3 regions of the Paenibacillus vortex V453 genome follow, and region 1 is predicted to be linked to each of the others. Evidence: riboswitches for the same ligand, from Rfam matches in the RefSeq annotation. Region 1 holds a riboswitch; each other region holds the start of a gene.
What was found. Region 1 has a riboswitch for cyclic di-AMP ahead of PVOR_RS02380 (C40 family peptidase). Riboswitches for the same ligand answer to the same signal wherever they lie in the genome.
Positions count from the first base shown of each region.

Region 2: another riboswitch for cyclic di-AMP. It lies ahead of PVOR_RS15560 (universal stress protein); the one in region 1 lies ahead of PVOR_RS02380 (C40 family peptidase).
Region 3: another riboswitch for cyclic di-AMP. It lies ahead of PVOR_RS03980 (hypothetical protein); the one in region 1 lies ahead of PVOR_RS02380 (C40 family peptidase).

Region 1 is NZ_ADHJ01000005.1:15,241-18,519, forward strand. It holds gene PVOR_RS02365 (4a-hydroxytetrahydrobiopterin dehydratase) at 1-165, shown strand, start outside; gene PVOR_RS02370 (c-type cytochrome) at 281-637, opposite strand; partial or broken gene PVOR_RS02375 (GNAT family N-acetyltransferase) at 798-1,299, opposite strand; gene PVOR_RS02380 (C40 family peptidase) at 1,439-1,912, opposite strand; cyclic di-AMP (ydaO/yuaA leader) riboswitch at 1,917-2,055, opposite strand; gene PVOR_RS02385 (C40 family peptidase) at 2,457-2,930, opposite strand; cyclic di-AMP (ydaO/yuaA leader) riboswitch at 2,935-3,073, opposite strand.
Region 2 is NZ_ADHJ01000025.1:149,626-152,904, forward strand. It holds gene PVOR_RS15555 (cation:proton antiporter) at 1-807, shown strand, start outside; cyclic di-AMP (ydaO/yuaA leader) riboswitch at 958-1,108, shown strand; gene PVOR_RS15560 (universal stress protein) at 1,245-1,913, shown strand; gene PVOR_RS15565 (TrkH family potassium uptake protein) at 2,049-3,279, shown strand, end outside.
Region 3 is NZ_ADHJ01000008.1:39,733-43,011, reverse strand. It holds gene PVOR_RS03985 (hypothetical protein) at 1-374, opposite strand, end outside; cyclic di-AMP (ydaO/yuaA leader) riboswitch at 503-671, opposite strand; cyclic di-AMP (ydaO/yuaA leader) riboswitch at 1,223-1,394, shown strand; gene PVOR_RS03980 (hypothetical protein) at 1,520-1,984, shown strand; partial or broken gene PVOR_RS03975 (proline dehydrogenase family protein) at 2,008-2,929, opposite strand.

The DNA.
Region 1 (3,279 bases):
GAAGCTTTCGGACATCACCCCTACATCACCATAGATTATAAAGTTGTTACGCTGCGTCTTACTTCATGGGATGACGGCGGCATTACGGCTGTGGATATTAAGGAAGCGCAGCAATTTAACGAGGCCTACGAGAAGAGTCGTTCCAAGGACAGCAAGGCGGAGTAATAGAAGCGGGAGACAATGAGGATGTTAGAATCGCCATAGGCCCCAATTAATGTAAAAACACGCTTGCACCGGTAGGTTCTCCGGATATCAAGCGTGTTTTGCGTGTAAGCTGATTTTATTTTTTCTCAGCAAGGTACAGCGCGATGTTTGCGATTTCTTCAGGCTTCAGCTGATCTTTAAAGGAAGGCATTCCTTTACGACCTTTGGTTACAACGTTGAAGATGGCATCCGCATCCATATGTCCGCCTACCTGATTCAGAGCTGGTCCAGCGCCGCCTTGAAGCTGGTCACCGTGACAGCTAATGCAGCTTGCTTTCAGTGTGGCTTCCGCTGCGGCAGCATCGAGAGTCACTTCCGGCATGGTCGGCTTCTCTTCCTGGGCTACCTGTTCCTTACCCGGGAGCGTAAACATCAGCGCGATAGCCAACGCACATGCGACGAAGAACAATCCGCTCATGATCCATTTTTGCATCGTCATATCGTCCCTTCTATGTATACTGCACTTTTGCACTTGTCTCCATTATAAACCAACATCCCTAGACAGCATAGCCAGTTGTGACAAAAAAAGCAACGATCCAAAGAGGCTTCATAAAAAATACACAAATTTGTGCTTTTTCATATAGACAAGCTTACTATTCCTCATTTGCTGGAGGCTCATACACCATACAGTGGAAAATGCCTTTTCCCTGCGGAGTAAGCCGCTCATACGTATCGGTGATGCGAAATCCCGCCCCTTCATAAGCACGGATCGCACGCTCATTCCAGGTCATTACTTCCAGATCAATCTCATCCGTAGGCCTCCTGCGCCTGGCCTCCTGCGTTATGGTCTGCATAAATCGTTTACCCATTCCACGCCCGCACCAATCAGGCCGCATGCCAAGCCCGATCCGTGTCACTTCGTGTATGGGAAACAGCTGGGCAAACCCCCACAGAGAATCCTGGTCATCCAGAATCGAGATATATTGCTGCTGGCGTATGATCGGATCGCCAAATTCCACCTCGAGCCCTTTCATCTGCTCCCAAGGAAGGAAGCCATAGATATCGTAAGGAGGGGGGATAGGACCAGGTGCATATTTCTTCAGCGTGTTCCTCACGCATGATGACGGCGCGAAATGAAATAGGGGTAACATCCATTGGTAGTTTCCTCCATTCGTATATTATCCATGTACCCTTTATATAAGGGAGCGAGCTGCATGAAAAAGCCCGTCAAAGAGAGGCGGGCTCTCCTTTAACGGGCAGTAGGTCTGTGCACTGGATCGTCAGCCTCTATCATCTAAGATGATGTATCGGCCGATTGTTCATACTTATCATCACTCATGATGCGTTTGGCACCGACGTAACGCTGATCATAGTAATCCTCAGCAAGTCGGTTGATGACGACACCTCGATTCGACGAAGCATGGGCGAACTTGCCATCGCCTACATAAATGCCAACATGGGATATACCGCTCCCCGTTGTATTGAAGAACACCAAATCGCCAGCCCGCAGATCTTTGCGGGTTATGCTTGTCCCCATATCGAATTGAGAGCCGGATTGATGCGGGAGCTTCAGGCCGAGTTTGGCATACACATACATGGTAAAACCGGAGCAGTCAAATCCGCTCGTGGTTGTACCTCCATAACTATATCTTGTACCCAATACCTTATCAATTTCCTGGTCCAGCGCACTATCGGCAAACACGCTGCCAATGCCTGAAGTGAACAGTAACGTAATACTCAGGGCTGCCGCTGATAACGTCTTCTTCAGCATGAAGAGCTCCTTCCGCTGCCTGCGAGGTTAGCTTGAGGGTTCGGTTGAAGGTCCCCTATGATCCCTTGACAGCAAGATCAATTCACCCGTAAATGGTTCCCCCGCTTCCCATATCCATGGGAATTCGGCAATCGTAATCTATGTATTAAAGCACTTACATTAATGACAAAGTTGTTACTGTACCCATTCTATCAGACAGCAAACAAGCTTGGCAATTATTTCTTGATGACTTTCGCTATTATTCAATAGCATCAGCTGTCGAAGTGTCAGGTATAATCAATTATTTTCCAATATGCGTTTAATGAAGGCCGGGAAGGGTATATAAAAGGTAAGGATCTTTATGAAGGGCTGCCAATAATGCTGATGAAGTTGTTTCTGGATTAATAAAATTTATATTTTTTTTGAAAAGCGGGAACTTTTTCGTTGTCCCAAACGTTATAGAGGTATACACAGTGAACAAAAGAAAAAAGCCGCTGGGTGAGATCGGCACAATCTCAAAACTCCAGGGCTCTCTTATAAGGATAAATCAATAAAGTTCCAATTAGTTGTAGTTTACAGCTACAGATTTGTACGTGCTTTGACTCATCACTCGCTTAGCGCCCACATAGCGCTGTGCGTAATAGCTTTGGCTTAGCGGACTGACAATGACACCGCGAGAAGATGAGGAATGAGCGAACTTTCCACCCCCAACATAAATACCCACATGAGATACACCTTTACCGGATGTGTTAAAGAACACGAGATCGCCAGCTTTCAAATTGCTCTTGGATACTGCCGTACCTACCTTGTATTGAGCGGTAGATGTTCGTGGCAGGCTGAGACCAAGCTTCTTGTAAACATAGGTGGTGAAGCCGGAGCAGTCAAAACCATTTGTTGTGGTTCCACCTGTTTTATAAGATACACCAATGGCTGGTTTGATTGCGGTATTTAATTTGGAATCGGCGAAAGCGCTTCCGGTCCCTAATGTGAGCGCGAGGGCCAGGCCGAGAGAAACGGCCGTTAACTTCTTTTTCAAAACGAAATGCTCCTTCCAATGCCTGCGAGGTTAGCTTAAGGGTTCGGTTGAAGGTCCCCTATGATCCCTCTCTTGCGAGATCAATTCACCCAAAACGGATCCCCCGCTTCCCAATCGATATGGGAATTCGGCTCCTTAAAATGTTGATGAACCCATTCATTGACGTCTGACGTTCCAACATGATTAACGAAATAACATAGTTCCAGCAAAAGTTACAGTAAAGATGACAAAGTTGTTACTAACATATTCGTTATTTTAGCAGAGTATTAACATTTTGGCAAACGAGGAAAGTGTATATTTAAACAAAAAAACCTGTCCCAGTCATGCTGGAACGGTTTTTTTTGTAATT
Region 2 (3,279 bases), on a different contig from region 1:
TCTTTAGGCGTACCGAAGAAAATCGTGACGATTATTGAAGGGGAATCGTTGTTTAATGACGGAATTGCCGTTGTGTTGTTTCAGATCTCCTCCGTTTATTTACTTACATATATGGAAATGGGCTGGGCGGGAGCAGGCAGCGGCCTATTGCTCTTTCTCAAGTTCAGTGTCGGCGGTATCGCAGTTGGAGGCTTGCTTGGGTATCTATTCTCACAGCTCATTCGCTTCTATGACGATTATCCGTTGGAGATTGCGTTCTCAATGCTCCTCTTCTTCGGAAGTTTCTTTATCGCCGAGCATTTCCATGTATCCGGTGTGATTGCCGTCGTCGTGGGCGGCTTGATTTTCGGCAGTTACGGAGCGCGCATCGGGATGTCGGAGACGACCAAGATGAACATTAATTCGTTCTGGGACGTCATCACGTTGATTGCAAATTCATTGATATTCCTGATGATCGGTCTCGAAATCAAACATATTAACTTCGCAGACAAATGGGCGTTAATCGGTGCCGCCATTCTGATCGTTCTCATCGGTAGGACTGTGGCCGTCTACGCGAGCCTGTACTTCCTGAGACCCTTCCCTTCATCATGGAAGATGGTTTTGAATTGGGGAGGGTTAAAGGGCAGCTTATCCATCGCACTCGCCTTAAGTTTGCCTTCAACCTTCGCCGGCCGCGACGATATACTCGTGCTCACGTTTAGTGTTGTCCTTTTCTCACTTCTCGTGCAGGGGTTAACCATCAAACCATTGGTTAAGAAGTTTGGATTAGCTAACCCCGTGAAGGAAAAAGACGGTACGGATATGTAAGTAACCTTCGTGTAATCAAATAATAACTTGAAACGAGTATATACAAAACAAAGATTGAATTCTACCTCAACCCATGAATGACATTCATTGCCCATGGCAGACTGTTTACTTTTAGCTTATTTTAGCATAATATTTATTACAATAAATTTTATACGCATTACGCTTAATCCTCTATGAGGAACGGGGGAACCAACAAAAGCTGCTTAAGCTTTAGGGGTGAATTCTTTCTGATGAAGAAGGAACGGGAACTCTCAATCCCGAATCCGACAGCTAACCTCGTCAGCGTCTTGGGAGAGAACACTCTTCTACTTTGACTTGTCCAAAATTCGTACAGCCAAGGTCTGGAAGCAGATATATCTCTGCAACCAGGCCTTTTTAATTTAAGCTAATGTGGTAATTACCGTCTACTGAAGAATAAGAAAGGAATGATTTATCTGTTGAACAACGAAAAAATACTGGTATGCGTGTATTATGGTCCGAACGGCGAACGCCTCATCCGCCGAGGCGGTGAATTAGCCAATCTGCTTCAGTGTCCCCTGTTTGTGTTGAGCGTTATACCCTTACGTGAGAATGAGCTTGATCAGACACAAGAAAGGTATATGGCTGAGTGGCAAATGAAATGCGACGAATATGGGGCAACCTTTATCGTCAAACCAAACAAAGATCGCAAGGCTTCCGAAATCATAGCAGAAACTGCCAAGAACCTTCATATTACCCAACTCATCATCGGGCAGTCTGGACAAACACGATGGCAAGAAATTACGCGCGGGTCGTTTGTCAACGAACTCCTAAACCAGATTGGCGAAACGGATCTGCACATCGTGGCAGTTCAGAGGATGGATGAACAAATTACTGACACCCATGAACGAGGGATTCGAGTCGCCGTTTTCAAAGAGGGTCCTCATTATATAATCGGTAATAAGGAATCCGGGGGCAACCCTGTAGCCAGCGGACTATTTTTCAAAGAGTTGAATACCGATTTTGACACCGGTTTGCTAAAAATAAAAACAGATCAAGAAGTCCAATATCTAAAAATAAGTCACGGAAAAGTAATAGACTCGTCTTTATTCCAAAACAGAGAAATGTATGCCAAGGACGAAGATTAATAAGAAATGGGAGTGGAATTTGTGAGAAGACCCTCTATAAATTCAAACGATCGAAATACACAACATTCCGCTCCTGGCAAAATGGAGTTGTTCATCAACAAGCTTAAGAAAAAGATGAGCCCTCCTCAACTCATCATGCTTGTTTTTTTCACATTGATATTAATCGGAGCCGCATTGCTGGCGCTTCCCCACTCTTCCTCCACCGGAAGTTCAGTTGGTCTGCTGGATGCATTATTTACGGCCACGTCAGCAATATGCGTAAACGGACTCGTTGTCTTGGATACCGGCAGCGTGTTTTCAACTTTTGGACAAGTCATCATTATGATGTTGATCCAAATTGGCGGACTTGGCTTTATGACCTTTGGTGTCATGGTCGCCATTGTTTTGGGGAAAAGGATTGGCTTGAAACAACGGCTCATCATCCAGCAGACCACCTATTCAACTTCGGCACAAGGTTTGGTTAAATTGTCAATGTACATGGTACTTATCGCTTTCGCATTTGAAGCACTGGCAACGATTGTTCTAACACTTCGTTGGCAATCGGATTTTGGATGGGGGCAGGCGGCCTATTACGCCCTTTTCCATTCCGTTTCCGCATTCAACAATGCCGGTTTCGCCCTGTGGTCTGACAGCCTGACACCCTTCGTTGGCGATCCGATCGTCAATATTACGATTGTCCTGTTATTTATCATTGGAGGTCTCGGCTATATCGTCATTGTGGATGTATTCCAAAAACGTTCATGGAAAAAACTTTCGCTTCACTCCAAGGTTGTTCTGGTCGGGACAGGAACGCTGTCCCTGCTCGGTTTTCTATTTATATACTTTATGGAGAGCTGGAATCCGTCAACCTTTGGCCAATTGAGTGGGAGCGAACAAGTACTGGCTGCTTTTTTTCAAGGCATAACGCCACGAAGCTCGGGGTTTAATACGATTGATATCGGCAGTATGCTGGCAGCTTCTCAGTTCTTCATTATTATTCTGATGTTCATTGGTGCTGCTTCCGGAGGGACAGGCGGCGGTATTAAGATCAATACACTTGTTGTACTCATATTAGCTACGATCCAAACCTTTCGCGGGGGTGGTCAAATCCATGCCTTCAAGCGCAAAATAGCAGGCGAAACCGTTATGCGCGCACTGGCCGTTGTCATGAGTTCTCTGGTGGTTGTGCTGGGAGTTTCCCTATTGCTGACCATTTCAGAAGGAATGCTGGAAGAACATTTTTTGGAAGTGCTGTTTGAAGCGACATCCGCTTTCAGCACTACTGGATTGTCGATGGGATTGACAAGCGAATTATCTCCCGTGGGGAAATTCATTGTAACCATAACGATGTTTGCCGGACGGCTGGGTCCCTTGACACTGGCTTACG
Region 3 (3,279 bases), on a different contig from region 1:
TGATGGTTCGTATGAAGCACCACATCGGCGCCCAGTCCCTTATATATCAACCGCGGATTGCTGGAGTGGGTAATGACGTAAATCGACTTTGTTGTCCATGTCCGGCAAATCCGCAAATAGCGGCAGCACAGATTCAAGCTGCTTTCGAACAGAAACACCTTGCTGACGGGAAACTCGGGAATGATCCAGGTTGACTCGTCTCTGGTATCAATCAGAATAATGTCTTTGCAGCCCAGTTCCATCATCCTCTCCTGCTCGGCCCGATTGTTGGCTATAGCTGCAAACGAAATATGTTTGTACATCAGCTGGCGGATAAATTCCTCCCCGGCCTTATTCGGGGCGGATACCAAGATGAAATCCTGCGGTTTCTCCATGTGTTTCTCCTCCTAAGTTTCAGAAAGAGAAGGCAACAAAAAGAAGCCTGCGGGAGGAGAAGAACTCTTCCCGCAGGCTTCTTATTCATCCACGGTGAAATACACCGTGGCTAAAGTCCACGACAATCGTTGCCTCTCTCGATACGCTTACGAGGTTAGCTGACGGATTCGGGCGTGAGAGTCGCCCTACCCATAGACCGTTATCTTGTCTATGGGATTCACCCCTGAGAGATCAAGTTCATCTCCCGACTGGTTCCCCCGTTCCTTTTCCATTCAAGGACTCAGCGAAAATTGAAAACGAGTAGCATGTTATTCAATTAGCTATTGACTTATATTCCAAGCCTGGCAGAACTGTACAGCCGTCAGAGTCAAGCCGTGAGAGTCGCTTGACCCTGAGCCTCTGGAAGACCCATGGTGCCTTCGCCGAGGTTCTCATTCATAAAGGAGCACCGCAGCTCTCACACTGCCTTGTATCCTTATGAATCTTATCGACCGGCTGCCGCTGTGCCCTGCTCTTGGAATCATCCGTCAATTCATAGTTCGTATCATACGTCCGGCCGTGCGGGATGTAAATGAGCTCAGAAACACGTGTGGCTGAATGTGGAACAAGATCTAACCAGTATGTCTTCATTATCTCTCGAATACTGCTTTATACTATGTATTTCTCTTGTTTTCTCGAATTTATCGCAATCCATCGAGATACTGAGATTTTGCCATGATAATAGATGACAATACCAAATGTACACGTTTTCTTTTACGGATTTCATCGATTTTCGGAATGTATGCGTCAAATACGGTCATTTACTTTTGGCTGCCTCCGGCGTATGATTCATCCATCTATTCGAAACACACGTTATACGCTGAGCTCCCGACAGATCGGGAGACGGGGGAACCAATATCACCGATAGGACTTCTGTTGGTGAATGGGGTGAATCCGCGATGCCTGACCAGGCATTGTGGTAGGGCGCTCTCAAGCCCGAATCCGACAGCTAACCTCGTAGGCGTATTTAGAGAGAACACGATCCAGCCAAGCTAAAGCGGCCGCTTCATCGGCTGCTAACCGGAAAAAGGCCTGGAGAGCGGGGTTTCTCTGCTCACCAGGCCTTTTTGTCTTGCATATAACATCTTATAAGGGAGCGTAGATCATGACGAAACTCATCGAATTCGAAGCACAGGCAACAGCCATCCAAACAGCGCCAACAATATGTGAAGAGCCCATCCGCTATATGGAGATGTTCCGTTTCGACTGGGGCTCGGCTGAACGCTTTATCCCCTGGAGTGATCGAAGCTGGAACTGCGGCTTGTTCAAAATCAGCTGCGGAGAAGCAGCCGGTTATGCGGAATATGCCCTGCCGAGCACGAGAGAATTCGCAGATCTGGTCCGCTGGGCATCTGTATTTGCAAGGCTGCGGGGCATGCCCGTGACTGAGGCCATACGCTATGCTCAGCAGCAGCAGCAATGGGGATCCACTCGGATGCTGCTCGCCGTATCGGCGTTAGCCGATCTGGAGAAGAACCTGCACCAGCATGTAACTCGCGAACGCCTAGGCAGCCTCCCGCTGGAGCGGTCCTTCCTGATGGATTGCTCGCAAGCTTATTATTTCTTTTAAGGTAAGGGCGGTGTTCACACCCCTCACTTGAACATATTTTTCAGCACCATCATGAGGTTAGCCGGCTTCTCCGCCAGCCGCCGGGTGAAGTACGGGTACCACATCGTCCCGTAGGGCATATAACAACGGATGCGATAGCCATCCTCTGCAAGCGCAGCCTGATCGTTCATTCGCAGCCCGTACAGCATCTGAAATTCGAAATCCTCTTTCTCTATGCGGCTCTGCTCGGCAAACACCTTGACCCAGTCGATGATATTGTCATCGTGCGTGGCAATCGCAGTGTACGCTCCCTGATCGAAATGCATTTTGATCAATTTTTTATAGTTATCGATCACTTCGCGTTTCTGCTGAAAGGCGATGGTTCCGGGCTCTTTATATGCCCCCTTTACCAGGCGCAGATTGACCCCCGCCTCCATCAGGCTTCGCACGTCTTCCTCCGTGCGGAACAAGTAGGCCTGCATCACGGTGCCCACATTGGGCAGCCCCTCCTTATGGAGCCGCAGCGTCATATCGATTGTCGCCTGGGTATATGGCGAATCCTCCATATCCAGACGCACGAAATTGCGAAACTCTTTCGCCTTTTTCACCACCGACCTGATATTCTCGTAAGCCTTCTCAAGGTCCAGTGCCATGCCCATCTGCGTCGGTTTCAATGACACATTTGACTGCACTCCCCGCTGTGCGATTCCCTCCACAAGCTTCAAATATTCCTCGCGGTATTCGGCCGCTTCGTCCAGCGTCGTAATGCCCTCCCCCCAGATGATCCAGCGTGACGAGAATGCCCTTCGCATTGAGCCTCTCGATTTCATCCAAGGCCTCATCCAGCGTATTGCCGGCAATGAATCGGCCTGCCAATTTCCTTCCGTATTTGATCGACAGCCACTTCACGAGTTTATTGCCGGACACCGTCAGGATCACTTTACGGTAAAACTCGGTTCCGTCCATGCATGCGCCCCCTTTGTAAGGTAAACCAAATGCACCTCTACCTTAACTCATATGCAAAAATCATGACGGCATGCAGGAAGACATACATATCACGCAGGCAATGGCCGTGTCGGAGCGATTCTGGCTTTCCGGCATGCAAAGAAACCTCTCCATTACGATAGTGGAGAGGTTTCTTTGCATGCCGAAGATTCTTTTATTGAGCATTTTAAAATCATTATAGTTCCGATTGATTTTTCGATTTGCAGACAATTGAAGTAGAAAAGTTCGCCATATGTAAAAGAGATAACTGTAAATATTATAATATACCATTTTTACTATTATAAATTCATAATCACACTATTTTTTTAGAG